Regions from separate parts of the Enterobacter sp. PL_is514 genome, predicted to be linked through region 1. Evidence: predicted binding sites of a transcription regulator. Region 1 holds the regulator's gene; the other holds the start of a gene.

Region 1 (3,598 bases):
CTGCTCCAGCTGGGCGGTGATGGCATCGAGATCGCCTTTCAGCACCGCCAGCGGCTGGGTGACCGGTACTTCCAGCGTCTCGACGGCGCGGAGTTTTCCCTCGCTGAAGCTCACCAGATGCACGGATTTGGCTTTGCCAGTTTCGTCAAAGCTGAGCGAAATAGGGGAGCCGCAGTAGCGGATGTGCTCGCTGCCGCCAATAACCTGCGCGCGGTGGATATGCCCGAGCGCAATGTAGTCGGCTGGCGGGAAGTTTTGCGCCGGAAAAGCATCCAGCGTGCCGATATAGATGTCACGCACGGCGTCACTTTTACTGGCCCCGACGGTGGTGAGATGCCCGGTCGCAATCACCGGAATAGGCTGGTCACCCCGCAGGGCACAGGCTTCGGCGTGCTGCTGGTGGTAATAGTCTGTGATGGCCTGTAAGAGATGTTGCTGCTTTTCTGTACCCGACAGCCCCGCCTGGCTTTGCACGATGTCCCGCGGACGTAAAAACGGTATCGGACACAGCACAGCCCCCGGCGACCCGTCGCGTTTATTCAGGATCTGTGGGGCGTGCCCGGCGCTGGCGACCACGGTGGTATTGAGAAATGCCAGGATATCGCGGGATTCATTGAGCGTGGCGACGGAATCATGGTTGCCGGCGACAATCACCAGGTGACAGCCAGTTTGCTGCAGATTCACCACGAAGCGGTTATACAGCTCACGCGCATAGCTGGGGGGCGAGCCGGTATCAAAGATGTCACCCGCCACAATAATCGCGTCCACCTCGTGCGTCCGGGCCGTTTCCAGCAGCCAGTTCAGGAACGCTTCATGTTCAGCCGCACGGCTTTTGCTGTAAAAATTTTGACCCAGATGCCAGTCCGAGGTGTGAAGTATGCGCATAGCTGATCCGTGGCAAAAAAGAGAAAGCAGGATTATAAACGTTCAGAGAAGGGAAAATAACCGCTGTAATAAAACAACGGTTTGCCCGTTATCGTGGTACTGTTTTTCATAAATCTGTCATAAATCTGACGCATAATGGCGCCGAATTACAAACTTGTAACTTAAATAAGATAAGACAGGGCAAAGTATGGCGAGACGTATTCTGGTCGTAGAAGATGAAGCTCCAATTCGTGAAATGGTGTGCTTCGTGCTCGAGCAAAACGGTTTCCAGCCGGTTGAAGCGGAAGATTATGACAGCGCAGTGAACCAGCTGAATGAACCCTGGCCCGATCTGATTCTGCTGGACTGGATGTTGCCTGGCGGCTCCGGACTGCAGTTTATCAAACACCTGAAGCGTGAAGCGCTGACCCGCGACATCCCGGTTGTGATGCTCACGGCGCGCGGAGAAGAAGAGGATCGCGTGCGCGGTCTTGAGACCGGCGCGGACGATTACATTACCAAACCGTTCTCCCCAAAAGAGCTGGTCGCCCGCATTAAAGCCGTGATGCGCCGTATTTCGCCGATGGCGGTGGAAGAGGTGATTGAGATGCAGGGGCTGAGCCTTGATCCCACCTCACACCGCGTGATGACCGGTGAAAATCCCCTCGACATGGGGCCTACCGAATTTAAACTCCTGCACTTCTTTATGACCCACCCGGAACGCGTGTACAGCCGCGAGCAGTTGCTGAATAACGTCTGGGGAACTAACGTGTATGTCGAAGACCGGACGGTTGACGTACATATTCGCCGCCTGCGAAAAGCACTGGAACTGAGCGGCCACGATCGCATGGTGCAGACGGTCCGCGGCACGGGTTATCGTTTTTCTACCCGTTTCTGAACAATGACAGGAGTGTGACGCGTGCTGGAACGTCTGTCATGGAAAAGGCTCGTCTTTGAACTGATCTTATGCTGTATTCCGGCCTTCCTTCTTGGGGCCTTTCTTGGACACCTGCCGTGGTTTCTGCTGGCGTCGGTCACCGGGCTGCTGATCTGGCATTTCTGGAACCTGCTGCGCCTCTCCTGGTGGCTGTGGGTTGACCGAAGTATGACGCCGCCGCCGGGAAGCGGCAGCTGGGAGCCGCTGCTGTACGGTCTGCATCAGATGCAGATGCGTAATAAAAAGCGTCGCCGCGAGCTGGGAAGCCTGATTAAGCGTTTCCGCAGCGGTGCAGAGTCGCTGCCGGATGCCGTGATTCTGACGACCGAAGAAGGGACGATCTTCTGGTGTAACGGCCTGGCGCAACAGCTGCTGGGCCTGCGCTGGCCGGATGACAACGGTCAAAATATCCTCAACCTTCTGCGCTATCCCGAGTTTACGCTGTACCTGAAAAAGCGTGATTTTACCCGTCCGCACAATCTGAAGCTCAATAATGGTCGCCATCTGGAGATCCGCGTGATGCCCTACAGCGATAAGCAGTGGCTGATGGTGGCGCGCGATGTTACCCAAATGCACCAGCTGGAAGGGGCGCGTCGCAACTTCTTCGCCAACGTCAGTCACGAACTGCGAACCCCGTTGACCGTGCTGCAGGGCTACCTGGAGATGATGCAGGAGCAAACGCTGGAAGGCGCGCCGCGTGAAAAAGCGCTGCACACCATGCGCGAGCAAACGCACCGGATGGAAGGGCTGGTGAAGCAGCTGCTGACGCTCTCGAAGATTGAAGCGGCGCCAACGCTGGCACTAAATGACACCATTGATGTCCCGATGATGCTGCGGGTCGTGGAGCGTGAAGCGCAGACGTTAAGCCACAAAAAGCATCACCTGACCTTTGAGGTCGACAATACGCTGAAGGTGCTGGGCAGCGAAGATGAACTGCGTAGCGCTATTTCCAACCTGGTGTATAACGCGGTGAATCATACGCCTGAGGGGACAAATATCGTGGTGCGCTGGCACCATGCCCCAACGGGGGCGGAGTTTAGCGTGGAAGACAATGGGCCGGGGATCGCGCCGGAGCATATTCCGCGTCTGACCGAGCGCTTTTACCGTGTGGATAAAGCGCGATCCCGGCAGACGGGCGGAAGCGGCCTGGGGCTGGCAATTGTGAAACACGCGGTGAATCACCACGAAAGCCGTCTCGATATTCAGAGTACGCTGGGTAAAGGAACCCGTTTCAGTTTCGTTATTCCGGAACGATTAATTGCCAAAAAGATCGCCTGACGGCAGGCGTGTCATTTTACCTTTCCACGGGTCAGCCATCGCTGGCCCGTTTGCTTTGCAGTCAAGCGAAACGCGGATGAATTTTATACGGCTGTCTGTTTTTTGTTCGCATGATTAGCCATGGGTTTTTCTTATAAACAGCGTATTATTCTAACGTGTATTTTCATGCTGGCATATTGTTCTGGTTTTGCGATCCCACCTTGCCTTTAAACGTTATAAGCGTTTAAATTGCGCCCCAGATACTGTCAGACCGACTGTATTTGCGTGGTAAATCGAAAAACTATTCTTCTCCACGCCAGGACGGGAGCATTTCCCGCTGAAATTGAGCAAATTTTCGGCTGTATCGTCCCGTCAGGGATATCGAAAATCTCAATGTTTTCAACACCACATCCACAGGCAGTAAGGTTTTATGACCCATCACTTAAAATCGCGTGACATCATCGCGCTGGGCTTTATGACATTTGCGCTGTTCGTTGGCGCAGGCAACATCATTTTCCCTCCAATGGTTGGCTTACAGGC
Region 2 (3,598 bases), on a different contig from region 1:
GATTCAGGGCGTGGTGAACACCTTCGTGATCTTCATCTCCCGCATCCTGGCGCAGATTGCGGCAGGCTTCATGGGCGGGAACCGCGACGAAGGCGAAGAGAGCAACGGCAACCCGCTGATCTACTTCGCCGTGTCGATGGTTCTGGAACTGGTATTCGGTATTCTCGCCAGCATCATCACCATGTGGTTCTCTCGTCACCGTGAATTCCACGCGGATGCCGGCTCTGCGAAGCTGGTTGGTCGTGAGAAGATGATTGCCGCGCTGCAGCGTCTGAAAACCAGCTACGAGCCGCAGGAAGCGAACAGCATGATGGCCTTCTGCATTAACGGTAAATCCAAATCGCTGAGCGAGCTGTTTATGTCTCACCCGCCACTGGATAAACGTATTGAAGCGCTGCGCAGTGGTGAATACCTGAAGTAACGCAGGAACCCTAATAAGCCGGGCAGGAGTACACTCTGCCCGGCTTTTTTTATGCCTGAACCCTGGGCTGTGTCACCCGCAGGCCGCTGACGACCGCCGCGAGTGAAGCAAGGGCACCTGCGGTGAGAAGCGCAATGTGGTTACCGTTTTGTCCGGCAAGGTTAAACATCAGGGCGACCAGTGCCGCACCGCTGCTTTGGCCCAGCAGACGCGCGGTCCCCAGCATACCGCTGGCTCCTCCGCTGCGATGACGCGGCGCGGAGGTGATAATGGTGTGGTTGTTAGGGGACTGGAACAGACCAAACCCCGCGCCGCACAGGATCATGCGCCAGATGATGTCCAGATCGGTTGGCGATGACGGTAGCAATGCCAGCGCGAAAAGGCCTGTCGCCATCACCGCCAGTCCCAAAGCACCCAATAAACCGGCATGGACGCGTTCAATTAAATAACCTGCCAGCGGTGCCATCACCATGGTCGCCAGCGGCCAGGGGGTGAGCAGCAGGCCGGTCTCCACCTCTGAACGTCCAACCACGCTTTGCAGAAAGAAGGGTAGGGAGACCAGTGCCAGCATCTGGGCGCAGAACGAGCAGACAGACGTGCAAATGGAGAGGGAAAAGAGGGGAATACGCAGCAGATCAACAGGCAGTAGAGGCACAGGGAGAGTGAGCTGGCGGCGAACAAAGAAGAAGCCGATCGCCAGCAGGGCGATAAGCTCCGCGCCGGTAAGCATCAGAGACTGTCCCTGCGCAAAGCCGCTCAGCGCCGTAATCAACAGGCCAAAGGTCAGGGCATTCATCACCGCACTCGCCACGTCGAAGCGCGGCATGGTGCTTTTGGGACCGTTAGCGGGAAGAAAGCGCAGGGCAAAGAAGATGGCGACAATACCCAGCGGCACGTTGATGGCGAACAGCCACTGCCATGACGCAACGGAAAGGATCGCCGCCGCAATCGTTGGCCCGGCGGCAGAAGAGACGGCGACAATAAACGAGTTTATCCCCATTCCTCGCCCCAGATGACGCTGCGGATAAATTAAGCGGATCAGCGCCGTGTTTACGCTCATGAGCGCCGCGCCGCCAAAACCCTGCGCAATGCGGGCAAGCGTCAGGGTATGCAGTGAATCTGAAAGAGCACAGAACAAAGACGTAAAGGTGAAAACCACCAGACCGCACTGATACACCCGACGGTAACCGAACATATCGCCCAGGAAAGAGAACGAGAGCAGGGAAACCACGATCGCAATCTGATAGGCGTTAACAATCCATATCGAACTGGCGGGAGAGGCGTGCAGGTCGCTGGCGATGGTTGGCAGGGCAACGTTTGCGATTGCGCCGTCAAGGACCGCCATTGATATACCGATAATGATGGTCGCTATCGCGCCATACCGCTGGGGTAAAGGCAGGCCATCGGAAAGGGTCTTTTCCATTAGGGTTAAAAAAGCTCAGCGTGAAATTATTCTCAGGGTAACTATTTTAGCATTGTTACAGCCGCGATATGTCGCAGATTTGTAACGAAGTAAACGGGGATTGATTGCAGGTGACATGACGGGAACTTATAATAAAAACCGGTTCTGATTTTTATAAAACACTCGCTATGAGGTGGTAAATGGCTATTGCGGATTTGGATAAACAGCCAGATTCTGTTTCTTCCGTGCTGAAGGTGTTTGGCATCTTACAGGCTCTGGGAGAGGAGCGTGAAATAGGTATTACAGAGTTGTCACAGCGCGTGATGATGTCAAAAAGCACCGTATATCGCTTTTTGCAGACCATGAAATCGCTGGGTTACGTTGCCCAGGAAGGCGAATCTGAAAAATACTCCCTGACGCTGAAGCTGTTTGAGCTGGGTGCCCGCGCGCTACAAAATGTTGACCTGATCCGCAGCGCCGATATTCAGATGCGTGAAATCTCTCGCCTCACTAAAGAGACCATCCATCTCGGCGCGCTGGATGAAGACAGCATTGTTTACATCCATAAAATCGACTCCATGTACAATCTGCGCATGTATTCGCGCATTGGTCGTCGCAACCCGCTCTACAGTACCGCCATTGGTAAAGTTCTGCTGGCGTGGCGCGATCGTGAGGAAGTGAAGCAGATCCTCGAAGGCGTGGAATACAAGCAAAGTACCTCACGAACCATTACCAGCACGGACGCGCTGCTAACGGTGCTCGATCGCGTACGCGAGCAGGGGTATGGCGAAGATAACGAGGAGCAGGAAGAGGGACTGCGCTGCATCGGCGTTCCGGTATTTGACCGTTTTGGCGTGGTGATCGCGGGCTTAAGTATCTCCTTCCCAACCTTACGTTTCTCCGAAGAGCGTCTGCATGAGTATGTGGCTATTCTCCACACTGCCGCACGTAAGATTTCTGAACAGATGGGGTATCACGACTACCCGTTCTAATCTCTGTTCACATAAAAAAACGCCGCATCTGTTGCGGCGTTTTTTGTCGGTCATTTACCCGGCTGACTAGCCATTATCAATCACGACGGAAGTCTTACGCAGGACTGGACAGTGGGTTAAGCCAACAATCCCGCTGTCAGTATGCAGATATTGTGCAGTGCTCATTCCTTGTGCTGTTAAGTATTTACACTGAATGCCTAACCCGGCAGCGTTTTCGGTGCTTCCCACAAGCACGCCATAACCCGTTAGAAGAAGGCCAATCCAGACAAGGGCCAGTGCAATAATTGTTCGAATGATTAAGCGCATCATTACCTCTTTTATCGTTGTTATCATAATGCTAGCGTAAACGGTTTACGAAACGAAACAAGTGCAGGATTCTGAAAAAAGCGCGATGGCGGCACAGTTAGCCCTTGTTTAAGATAAGCGTGATAACCTCGTTACATCAGGTCATTAGACGGAGTGTGGAGTGAAAAAAATACGCTGGGTAATTCTGATTATCGTGCTGATAGCGTGCGTGGTGTTATGGACGCAGACGATCAATGTGATGTGCGATCAGGATGTACAGTTTTTTAGCGGCGTTTGCGCAATCAATAAATTTATTCCGTGGTAACACGCATTTTTTCTCAAGGTGATTTCCTTCCTTCGCGCCAGTGGTAAAATAGACGTTTTTATTGAGGTGGTGAAATGGGTGAGTTACTGAATTCAGGGCTGCTGAATATAGCATCCCTGATGATTTCTTTGGTTGTTCTGCTTGTCGGGCTGGTCATTTGGTTTTTTGTGAAT

The links. Region 1 encodes PhoB, which activates phosphate uptake and scavenging genes when phosphate is short. Its sites were predicted from a motif close to CTGTCATAAAACTGNCNNAT; they were not measured.
Region 2: the regulator PhoB is predicted to act here: its motif matches at 1,913-1,932, upstream of kdgR (DNA-binding transcriptional regulator KdgR).

Annotation. Positions count from the first base shown of each region.
Region 1 is NZ_JBVPGN010000032.1:127,683-131,280, forward strand. It holds gene sbcD (exonuclease subunit SbcD) at 1-885, opposite strand, end outside; gene phoB (phosphate response regulator transcription factor PhoB) at 1,073-1,762, shown strand; gene phoR (phosphate regulon sensor histidine kinase PhoR) at 1,784-3,079, shown strand; gene brnQ (branched-chain amino acid transporter carrier protein BrnQ) at 3,489-3,598, shown strand, end outside.
Region 2 is NZ_JBVPGN010000028.1:385,071-388,668, forward strand. It holds gene htpX (protease HtpX) at 1-421, shown strand, start outside; gene AC0TNG_RS08085 (MFS transporter) at 471-1,844, opposite strand; gene kdgR (DNA-binding transcriptional regulator KdgR) at 2,024-2,815, shown strand; gene AC0TNG_RS08095 (YobH family protein) at 2,882-3,121, opposite strand; gene mgrB (PhoP/PhoQ regulatory lipoprotein MgrB) at 3,282-3,425, shown strand; gene AC0TNG_RS08105 (YebO family protein) at 3,500-3,598, shown strand, end outside.